Regions from separate parts of the Cryobacterium sp. Y62 genome, predicted to be linked through region 2. Evidence: predicted binding sites of a transcription regulator. Region 2 holds the regulator's gene; each other region holds the start of a gene.

Region 1 (3,274 bases), on a different contig from region 2:
GCTGTATCCGGGCGTCACTGTGCAAACGGATGCCGAAATCACCTCGTACATCGAAAAGACCCACAACACGGTCTACCACCCCGCCGGAACCGTGCGGATGGGCGCCGTCGACGATTCGCTCGCGCCGCTCGACTCCGAGCTGCGGGTCAAGGGAGTTACCGGCCTGCGCGTCGCCGATGCGTCGGTCATGCCGGTTCTCGTTACCGTAAACCCGAACATCACCACGATGATGATCGGCGAACGCTGTGCCGACCTGGTGAAGTCGGCCCGCAGCATCCGCTAAAACACGGAACAGACACAAAGGTGGGCGCGCCTCCCCAAGGACGCGCGCCCACCCACTGACCAAAGCACGACGTAAAAAGAGTGCGCGCCTCCCCAAGGACGCGCGCCCACCCACTGACCAAAGCACGACGTAAAAAGAGTGGGCGCCTCCCCAAGGAGGCGCCCACTCTTTTGTGGTGCTAGCTGGCGGGGACTTAGAAGTCCATGCCACCCGAGGGGTCGCCGGCCGGAGCCGAGTTCTTCTCGGGCTTGTCAGCAACGACGGCCTCGGTGGTGAGGAACAGTCCGGCAATCGACGCGGCGTTGAGCAGCGCGGAGCGGGTGACCTTCACCGGGTCATTGATACCGGCAGCGATCATGTCGACGTACTCGCCGGTGGCGGCATTAAGGCCCCATCCAACGGGCAGGTTGCGCACCTTATCGGCGACAACACCGGGCTCCATACCCGCGTTGAGAGCGATCTGCTTGAGCGGAGCATCGATGGCGACGCGCACGATGTTCGCGCCCGTTGCCTCGTCGCCGACGAGAGCGAGAACTGCCTGGCTCTCGAACGCGGTCTTGCCAGCCTGGATGAGTGCAACGCCACCACCGGCGACGATGCCCTCTTCAACGGCAGCCTTGGCGTTGCGCACTGCATCTTCGATGCGGTGCTTGCGCTCCTTGAGCTCAACCTCCGTTGCGGCTCCGGCCTTGATGACAGCAACGCCGCCAGCAAGCTTGGCGAGGCGCTCCTGGAGCTTCTCGCGGTCGTAGTCGCTGTCGGTGTTCTCGATCTCGGCGCGGATCTGCGAAACGCGACCGGCGATAGCTTCGACGTCGCCGGCACCCTCAACGATCGTGGTCTCGTCCTTGGTGATGACGACCTTGCGGGCGTTACCAAGCAGGTCGAGCGTGACGTTCTCGAGCTTGAGGCCAACCTCTTCCGAGATGACCTGTCCACCGGTGAGAATGGCGATGTCCTGCAGCTGAGCCTTGCGACGGTCCCCGAAGCCCGGCGCCTTGACGGCGACGGACTTGAAGATGCCACGGATCTTGTTCACAACGAGCGTGGCCAAGGCCTCGCCGTCGACGTCTTCCGCGATGATGAGGAGCTGCTTACCGGTCTGGATGACCTTGTCCACGATGGGGAGCAGGTCCTTGATGTTGGAGACCTTGGAGTTGACGATCAGGATGTAGGGGTCTTCGAAGACCGCTTCCTGACGGTCGGGGTCGGTGACGAAGTACGCCGACAGGAAGCCCTTGTCGAAGCGCATGCCCTCGGTGAGCTCGAGTTCGGTGCCGAAGGTGTTCGACTCCTCAACGGTGACAACACCTTCCTTGCCGACCTTGTCGATGGCCTCGGCAATGATCGCGCCAATTTCGGTGTCGCCGGCAGAGATGGAAGCCGTGGCCGCGATCTCTTCCTTGGTTTCGATTTCCTTGGCGCTGGCGATGAGCTCGGCAATGACAGCTGCCGTGGCCTTCTCGATGCCGCGCTTTAGGCTGATCGGATCGGCGCCGGCTGCGACGTTGCGCAGGCCTTCGCGAACCAGGGCCTGAGCGAGGACAGTGGCGGTGGTCGTTCCGTCGCCGGCTACGTCATCCGTCTTCTTGGCGACCTCTTTGACGAGCTCGGCACCGATCTTCTCGTACGGGTCGTCGAGTTCGATCTCCTTGGCGATGGACACACCGTCGTTGGTGATCGTGGGGGCGCCCCACTTCTTCTCCAGAACGACGTTGCGGCCGCGCGGGCCGAGGGTGACCTTGACGGTGTCGGCCAGAATGTTCAGGCCGCGCTCAAGCCCACGACGGGCCTCTTCATTGAATGCAATGATTTTTGCCATATGTGTAACTCGTCCCTCCCGGACGTTCCAAACGATGATGGGGTTAGCACTCAGATGACGAGAGTGCTAGATCGATTCTGGCACTCTGGGGTCGAGAGTGCAAGCGAGCATCCGGGGTGATGTCGGGCTGTCTGCAGCTGTCAGGGAACGAGATCGGCTGAGCCGGTACCGTTGGGCACCAACTGGAACCAGGTATTGCCCGGTGCCAGCCGAATTGTCACGCCGTTGCCGTCGATGAAGCGGATCGGTGAGGTCTGGGCATCCTTGCTCCAGGTGGCCGCTAGGGTCTTGCCACCGGACGAGATCGACGCTTCACCGGAGGCGATCAACTCGGTCTTGGGGATACTGTTGGAGACGGTCACATCGACCCGCAACACGACCACGTTGGTGGCCTTGAGTTGGGCACCCTCGGGGGTCAGGTCGGGCACACCGTCCTGAGCGCGCAGGTAGGCGGCCGCCTCGGCGTTCCAGGTCCAGCTGCGGGCGCTGGAGTTGGAGAACTGGGTGTTGATCACCGAAATCGGCGTGCCGTCCGTAGAAGCGGATGCCGCGGCGAGGGTGGCTGCGTAGGCGTACTGCTGGGCGGGCGGGGTGACGGAGGCATTGCGGTTGACGAATTCCGACGCGGCGAGGATCACGTTGTGCGGGGCCGACGTAGCGGAAGACCGCGAGAACAAGCCGGTCGTGTCATAGTCGAAGATGGCACTGATCTGGCCAGTCACGTTCATCGCGTCGACGAATCGCTGCTGGCCACCGGAATAGGCGACCAGACCGCCGAACGGCGCAATAATGTCAGGGTCCATCGGCCGGATCGACCGCACCGGGCCGAGCTGATCGGGAATACTCGACTGCCAGACCGCGACATAGCGGGTGATGCCGCCCTCGACCAGTTCTTCGAACACGAGGTCGGTGCGGTCGATGGCAACCTGCGGCCGGGCCGCAACGTGGTTGTCAATCTTGGCTGCCAGTGACGGGTGGGCCAACGAGCCGCCTTCGACGCTCTGCCCGGTCAGCGGTGCGATCTCGGTCGCCGCCGGGGCGACATAGTCAGAGGTCCAAGCCGTGCTGGTCGGTGCCGAGGAGGGGGTCGGGGTACTGCCGGTGCACGCGCTCAGGAGCAGTGCCGGTAATACGAGGGCGAGCAGCCCCGCGGCCTGAAGCGGTCGAGC
Region 2 (3,274 bases):
GGTGGCGTACCTTCATTTCGAGGTACAGGTCACCGTTGGGACCGGCAGCCGGGCCGGCTTCGCCACTGCCGGGCATCTGCAGGCGCAAGCCGGTGTCAACGCCGGCCGGGATGTCGACCGGAACGGTGCGGCGGGCGCGAACGCGGCCCTGACCGGAGCAGGTTATGCACGGCGTGGCGATGATAGTGCCATAGCCGCGGCAGGAACCGCACGGGCTCGAGGTCATCACGTTGCCTAGCAGGGAGCGTACGGCGCGCTGGATGCTGCCGGTGCCGTGGCAGATGTCGCAGGTGATCGGGGACGTTCCCGGGGCACTACAGGAGCCCTTGCAGGTCTCACAGACGATCGCGGTGTCTACCTCAAGGTCGCGGTGCGTGCCGAAGATGACCTCATCGAGGTCGAGGTCGACTCGAATGAGGGCGTCCTGGCCGCGTTCGCGGCGCGAGCGCGGGCCACGGCTGCTGCTGCCGCCACCCCCGAAGAAGGTCTCGAAGATGTCGCCGAAGTTACCGAAGTTCTGCCCGTCGAAGCCGCCGTTCTGGCCGCCGCCCTGGTCGTACTTCTGGCGTTGCTTGGCGTCGCTCAGCACGTCGTAGGCGTGCGTGATGCTCTTGAACCGTTCGGATGCTTCGGCGCCGGGGTTCACGTCGGGGTGCAGTTCGCGGGCGAGGCGCCGGTAGGCCTTTTTGATTTGGTCGGTGGTCGCGTCGCGGTCAACGCCAAGCGCTTCGTAATGGTCAGCCAAAGGTGGCTCTCCTTGATTTTCTGATGATGGTTGTTCGAAATGGCACAGAGCTTAGGTCTCGTCGAGCAGGCGCGAGAGATACCGGGCGACGGCGCGCACGGCCGCCATATTGTTGGAATAGTCCATGCGGGTCGGCCCGAGCACACCGAGCCGGGCCAAATTGCCGTTGGCGGTGTACCCGCTGGTCAGCACGCTCGCTTCCGGCAGGCCGAAGGCGGCATTCTCGCGGCCGATACTCACCGAAACGCCGTGCTGGTCGGTCTCCATCTCGCCGAACAGGCGCAGCAGCACGACCTGTTCTTCGATGGCTTCGAGCACCGGATAGATGCTGCCGGAGAAGTCGTCTTCGGTGCGCACCAGGTTTGCAGCCCCGGCCATGACGAGCTTCTCCTGACGGTTGGCTCCGACCTGGTCGGCGACGGTGCGCGTGAGCAGGTCGACGATCGGCTGCAGCGCTGACGATCCCGGCCAGACATTCGCGGCGAGTGCGGCGCTCGCCTCGGCCATGCCGAGTCCAACGACCGTGACGTTGAGTCGGACGCGCAATTCGCCGAGCGTCTGCTCGTCAAGTGCCCGCGGCAGGTCGATGACCCGCTGCTCGACCCCGCCGGAATCGGTGATCAGCACCGACAGAATGCGCGTCTCGGTCAGCGGCACGAAATCGAGGTGCCGAACCTTCGCGCGGGACAGCGAGGGGTATTGCACGAGCGCGACTTGGTGGGTGAGTTGCGAGAGCAGACGCACGCTCCGCACGAGCACCTCGTCGAGGTCGGCGGAGTGACCCAAAAAGGTTTCAATGGCCTGACGCTGGGCCGGGGTCAGCGGGCGCAGGTCGGCGAGGTGGTCGACGAAGACCCGGTAACCCTTGTCGGTCGGGATGCGCCCCGACGAGGTGTGTGGCGCCGCAATCAACTCTTCTTCTTCGAGCAGGGCCATGTCGTTGCGAATGGTCGCGGCGGAGACGCCGAAAGAATGCCGGTCAACGATGGATTTGGAGCCGACGGGTTCGCGGGAGGCGACGTAGTCCTGCACGATGACGCGCAACACATCGAGCCCACGGTCGGAAACCATTTCGCCCGCCTTCCTCTTTTTCCGGTCCAGCGTCAATTGAGCGGATGCTCCGGGTCGTCGCACCGGTGAGCGCGCCGGAACGCAGGTTTGCCCGCACGTCGTTGGCACTCGCATTCACTGACTGCTAATACTATCGCGACCGGCCGTGTTCCGGCTGAGCGCACCCATTGCCAGTATCGCGAACCGAGCGTTTAATTCCTGATACCAGCGCCCCCGGCGTTCAACGAAAGGGACAATCATGAGCGATCCACAGGCACAACCTCCCGGCGATTCCAACTACCGTGACCCCAATGTTGGGCAGCCGCCGTATGGCCAGCAGCCCGGCACGGGCAGTCCGTTCGGCACCCCGGCAGCCGCGGCCCCACTCTCGGAAGTCGACGACCGGCAATGGGCCTCGTTGGCGCACCTCGGCGGCATCCTGAGCTTTCTGCCGTCGCTGATCATTTGGCTGGTCTTCAAGGACCGCGGCCGTTTCACCAATACCGAGGCGAAGGAGACGCTCAACTTTCAGATCACCCTCGTGATTGGATACGTCGCGATTAATATCGTCTCGTTCATCCTTGCGATCGTCACCTTCGGAATCGGCGGCCTGCTCATCGGACTGACCTGGCTGCTCTGAATGGCTGGAGCCATCTTTTCGATCATGTTGTTTCTGAAGGCCAAGGACGGCCAGAACTACCAATATCCGTTCGCGATTCGCCTGATCAAGTAGCGAGCAGACCGGGACAATACGCATCTCGGACGGTTAGTCTAAAGAAGGCTGGCTTGTACGTTGTCCGAACCCAGACAGTGCTTCTGCACTGGATGCTGTGGCCAACCCAATGCCAGTTCATCGCGACCAAATCGACCACGCTGGAACGGGAGACCACATGTCTGAGAACGATTCGCGCTCAAACCCATATGAATCAACCCCGCCGCACAACCCCTATGCGCAGAGTGTTCCGCCCTCGCCCATGAGCCCTACCGACGAGAAGATGTGGGCGACCCTGATTCACGTCGGTGGCATCCTTTTTGTCTTTGTTCCCGCACTCATCGGCTATCTCGTGCTGCGCGATCGAGGGCCGTTTATTCGGGCGCACAGCGCGACGGCTCTGAACTTTCAGATCACCCTGACGATCGCCTACGTGGTCGGGACCGCGTTAACGGCGATCCTCATCGGTTACCTGATTGTGCCTGTGGCCTGGGTGCTCGGCATCATCTTCTCGATCCTCGCCGCACTTGCGGCCAACCGCGGCCAGGGGTATTCCTACCCGCTGACCATCAGGTTCTTTAGCTGAACTTCTTCAGCTCAGCCTCTTCAGCTCAGTCCTAGTCGCTCAGCCGACGCACCACAGCGTCGGCCAACAGTCGTCCGCGCAGGGTCAGTTCAATGGTCCCGGCGAGGGCTGCCTTGGCGTTGACAAGCTCATCGGCGATCAGGCCGGCGACCTCGCGGCGTCCGGCCGCAGATAACGACGC
Region 3 (3,274 bases), on a different contig from region 2:
AACTCAAACCCGGCCGATGCGAGTGCGCCCCCAACCGCGCCCGCCGATTCGAGTTATCCGGCGCCGGGCATACAGCCTCCCGCCTACGGCCAAGCTCCCGCCTACGGCCAGGCTCCCGCTTACGGCCAGAATCCCTACGGTCAGCAGAACCCGCAGGACAAGTACAACGTTCTGTCGATTATCTCCCTCGTTACGTCGATCCTCGCGATCTCGATCGTGGGCATCATCACTGGCCACATCGCCCTGAGCCAGATTAAGAAGACCGGCGAAAAGGGCCACGGCCTCGCCCTCGGTGGTCTGATTGTCGGCTACCTCGGCTTCGTCGTGGGGATCTTCATCCTCATCGGCTCGATCGCACTGCTCATCGCTGCCGCCAACGTCGGTGTGAGCCAGCCCTAACAGACTCACCCCGCGAAACGGTCGCTGGCCGGTTCGCAGCACGAGGACAGCAATGAGTACACCGCACCAGGATTCCGACACGCATCGGGACTACACCCGTGCCCCCGCGCCCCCGGGTAGCCAGCTCAGCTGGGAATCGACCGTCACTGCCCCCACCGAGTTCGTGCCGTACACCTACACCGAAGCAGAGGTGGCGCGCATCACTGGCCGTCGCCGCCTCTCCGTCGCCTCCGTCGTCTGCGGTCTCGTCGGGCTCGCGCTCGGCGTGCTCGGCGTGCTCGGCCTGCCGATCGCGCTCATCGCGCTTGTTCTCGCCCTGATCGCGCGCACTACCGAGCATCGGGCGCGAGCCCTCTGGGGCAGCGGCCTCGCGAGCGGCATTGTCGGGGTTCTGCTCGCGGTCGGCTGGCTCGTCTACATTAGCCACACGGTACTGCCCCTGCTATAGCCCAATCGCTAGCGCACACGCTCCACGAGCAGCGCGACGCGATGCCCGGCCACCCGGGTCAAGATCAGCGTCGCGACTTCCGGCCCCTTGAGCTTCAACCGAGTGCGCAGCGTCGCGGGATCAACGTCGACACCGCGCTTCTTGATCTCGAGCGTTCCGATGCGCCGCTCAAGCAGTGCCAGTCGCAGCTTCTTCTCGTCGAACGACAGCGTCTCGAGCACCCGAAAGGCGCTCGCGAACGGCGTCGGCACCAAAAGGTCGCTGGTCAGGTAGGCGATTCCCTCGCTCAGCATGCTGGCCTCCATCGAGCGGGCCAGGTCGCCGATCAGTCGCGCCCGAATGACCGCGCCGTCGGGTTCGTAGACGTAGTGGCCGAGCTCGCCCACCGGTACGTCTTCACTGTCGGCGCCAGCGGTCAGTTCCTGTACGCCATCCCGGGTCAAAAGCAGCGCCGAACGACGGATGCCCGGGCGCGCGAGAGCGCCGAACCACAGTCCCATCTCCACCAGCTGGCCGTCCACCGACACCCACTGGGCCTCCGCATCGACCGGAATCTGGTCGCGATCATGGCCGGGACCGAGCTTCATACCGAGCGGTTTCGTCGTCGCCAGCAGGTAGGCGAAGTCGAGCGAGGGGGAGTAGTCCTCGGAACGGGTCAGCCGCTTGGTGTTGCTGTGCCCGCTCGTGCGCCGGGCCGGGTCGAGCCAGACCGCGTCGAAATCGGCCAGGTCAACGTTCTCCGCATCGGCCTGTAACGCGGAAGCATTGGGGAACGGTGCCAGGTTGAAGCTCGCGACCGTCGCCGTGACCTCGTCGGCGTCGACGGCCACGACCGGCAGGTCCATCGCGGCGAGGGCCATCGCGTCGCCGCCGATGCCACAGCCGAGGTCCGCGACCCTCGGTGCGCGGCCGAGCGCTGCCGACAGTCCGGCGAATCGCCCGGCGTGCAGTGCTGCGACCCGTAACCGGGTCGCCTGCTCAAGACCGGCCTCGGTGAACAGCATCCGCTCGGCAAATTCTCCGAACTTGGTTACGGCCTTCGCCCGCAGTCGCGACTGGCTCAACACGGCCGACACGAGCCCGGGGGCATGCCCGGCCTTGCGCAGCTCGCTCACGAGCTTCAACACATCACCGTTTGCATCGTAGGGCGACAGGGAATCCAGCAGCCGTAAACTCGCGGGGGAAAGCAGCTCAACGAGCTCGGTTCGATCCATTCTGCAACGGTATCAAACGGCCTGATCTGGCACTCACGTTGCGCGAGTGCCAGCATCCCCTCTAAACTTCACTTGGCACTCTCGCTGTGAGTCTGCTAACCCAAGTCTTAGAAAGAGGTCAACCGTGTCGGTCTCCATCAAGCCGCTCGAGGATCGCATCGTCATCAAGCAGGTCGACGCAGAGCAGACCACCGCATCAGGTCTGGTCATTCCTGACACCGCAAAGGAAAAGCCCCAGGAGGGCGAAGTTGTTGCAGTCGGCCCCGGCCGCATTGACGACAACGGCAACCGCGTTCCCCTCGACATCGCCGTCGGCGACAAGGTCATCTACTCCAAGTACGGCGGAACCGAGGTCAAGTTCGGTGGCGATGACCTTCTGGTTCTCTCCGCTCGCGACGTGCTCGCTGTGGTCGTTCGCTAAGTAGGTTTCTTCACTACCTAGGTTTTAGACTGAAACTCCCGGATGGCTTCGCCATTCGGGAGTTTTTGTGCCTCCAGGGAGAATATTTATGAAGGATGCCGCTGCACGGGCCGACTCGACGGCTCGCGCGACCCACCGCACCGGTCTCATCTTCGGCGGCCTCGCATACGGCCTCTGGGGCCTGCTGCCCCTCTATTTTCTGCTGCTTATCCCCTCCGGCGCCTTCGAAATCGTAGCCTGGCGAGTTCTGTTTTCTCTCGTTTTCTGCGCCCTGATCATTACCGTCACCCGAACCTGGACCGTACTCGGGCATGCCCTGCGGCAGCCGCGCCTGGTCTGGACCATGGGCCTGGCCGGTGCGTTCATCTTCATCAACTGGCAGACCTACGTGATCGCCGCGACCACTGGGCACGTCGTTGAAGCGGCCCTTGGTTACTTCATCAACCCGATCGTCACCGTGCTGCTGGGCGTCTTCGTGCTGCGCGAACGGTTGCGCCGCTTGCAATGGGTGGCCATCGGCATCAGTTTTCTCGCCGTGATCGTGCTCGCGGTCGGCTACGGCTCACTGCCTTGGATCTCGCTCATTCTCGCGTTCTCCTTCGGGTTCTACGGGCTGATCAAGAAGCGGGTCGGCCCCAACGTCGATGCCGTCACCGGCCTCACCCTCGAAACGGCCTGGCTGGCCCCGGTCGCCATCATCCAGCTTCTGGTCGTCTCCAGCATGTCCGGCCTCACCTTTGGAACCGTGTCACCTTGGCACACGGTGGGACTGCTCGCGGCCGGGGTCATCAC

What was found. The regulator HrcA, encoded in region 2, represses chaperone genes, less so after heat shock. The targets are predictions, from matches to a motif close to TTNGCACTCGNNNNNNNCGAGTGCNAA.
Region 1: the regulator HrcA is predicted to act here: its motif matches at 2,149-2,175, upstream of groL (chaperonin GroEL).
Region 3: the regulator HrcA is predicted to act here: its motif matches at 2,088-2,114, upstream of groES (co-chaperone GroES).

Annotation. Positions count from the first base shown of each region.
Region 1 is NZ_PJJK01000107.1:58,979-62,252, reverse strand. It holds gene CXY71_RS10510 (GMC family oxidoreductase) at 1-283, shown strand, start outside; gene groL (chaperonin GroEL) at 477-2,105, opposite strand; gene CXY71_RS10500 (DUF3048 domain-containing protein) at 2,246-3,274, opposite strand, start outside.
Region 2 is NZ_PJJK01000120.1:133,541-136,814, reverse strand. It holds gene dnaJ (molecular chaperone DnaJ) at 1-745, opposite strand, end outside; gene hrcA (heat-inducible transcriptional repressor HrcA) at 797-1,816, opposite strand; gene CXY71_RS19005 (DUF4870 domain-containing protein) at 2,055-2,435, shown strand; gene CXY71_RS22240 (DUF4870 domain-containing protein) at 2,436-2,528, shown strand; gene CXY71_RS19000 (DUF4870 domain-containing protein) at 2,686-3,093, shown strand; gene hemW (radical SAM family heme chaperone HemW) at 3,125-3,274, opposite strand, start outside.
Region 3 is NZ_PJJK01000114.1:72,542-75,815, forward strand. It holds gene CXY71_RS13920 (DUF4190 domain-containing protein) at 1-399, shown strand, start outside; gene CXY71_RS13925 (hypothetical protein) at 452-847, shown strand; gene CXY71_RS13930 (class I SAM-dependent methyltransferase) at 856-2,061, opposite strand; gene groES (co-chaperone GroES) at 2,186-2,482, shown strand; gene rarD (EamA family transporter RarD) at 2,571-3,274, shown strand, end outside.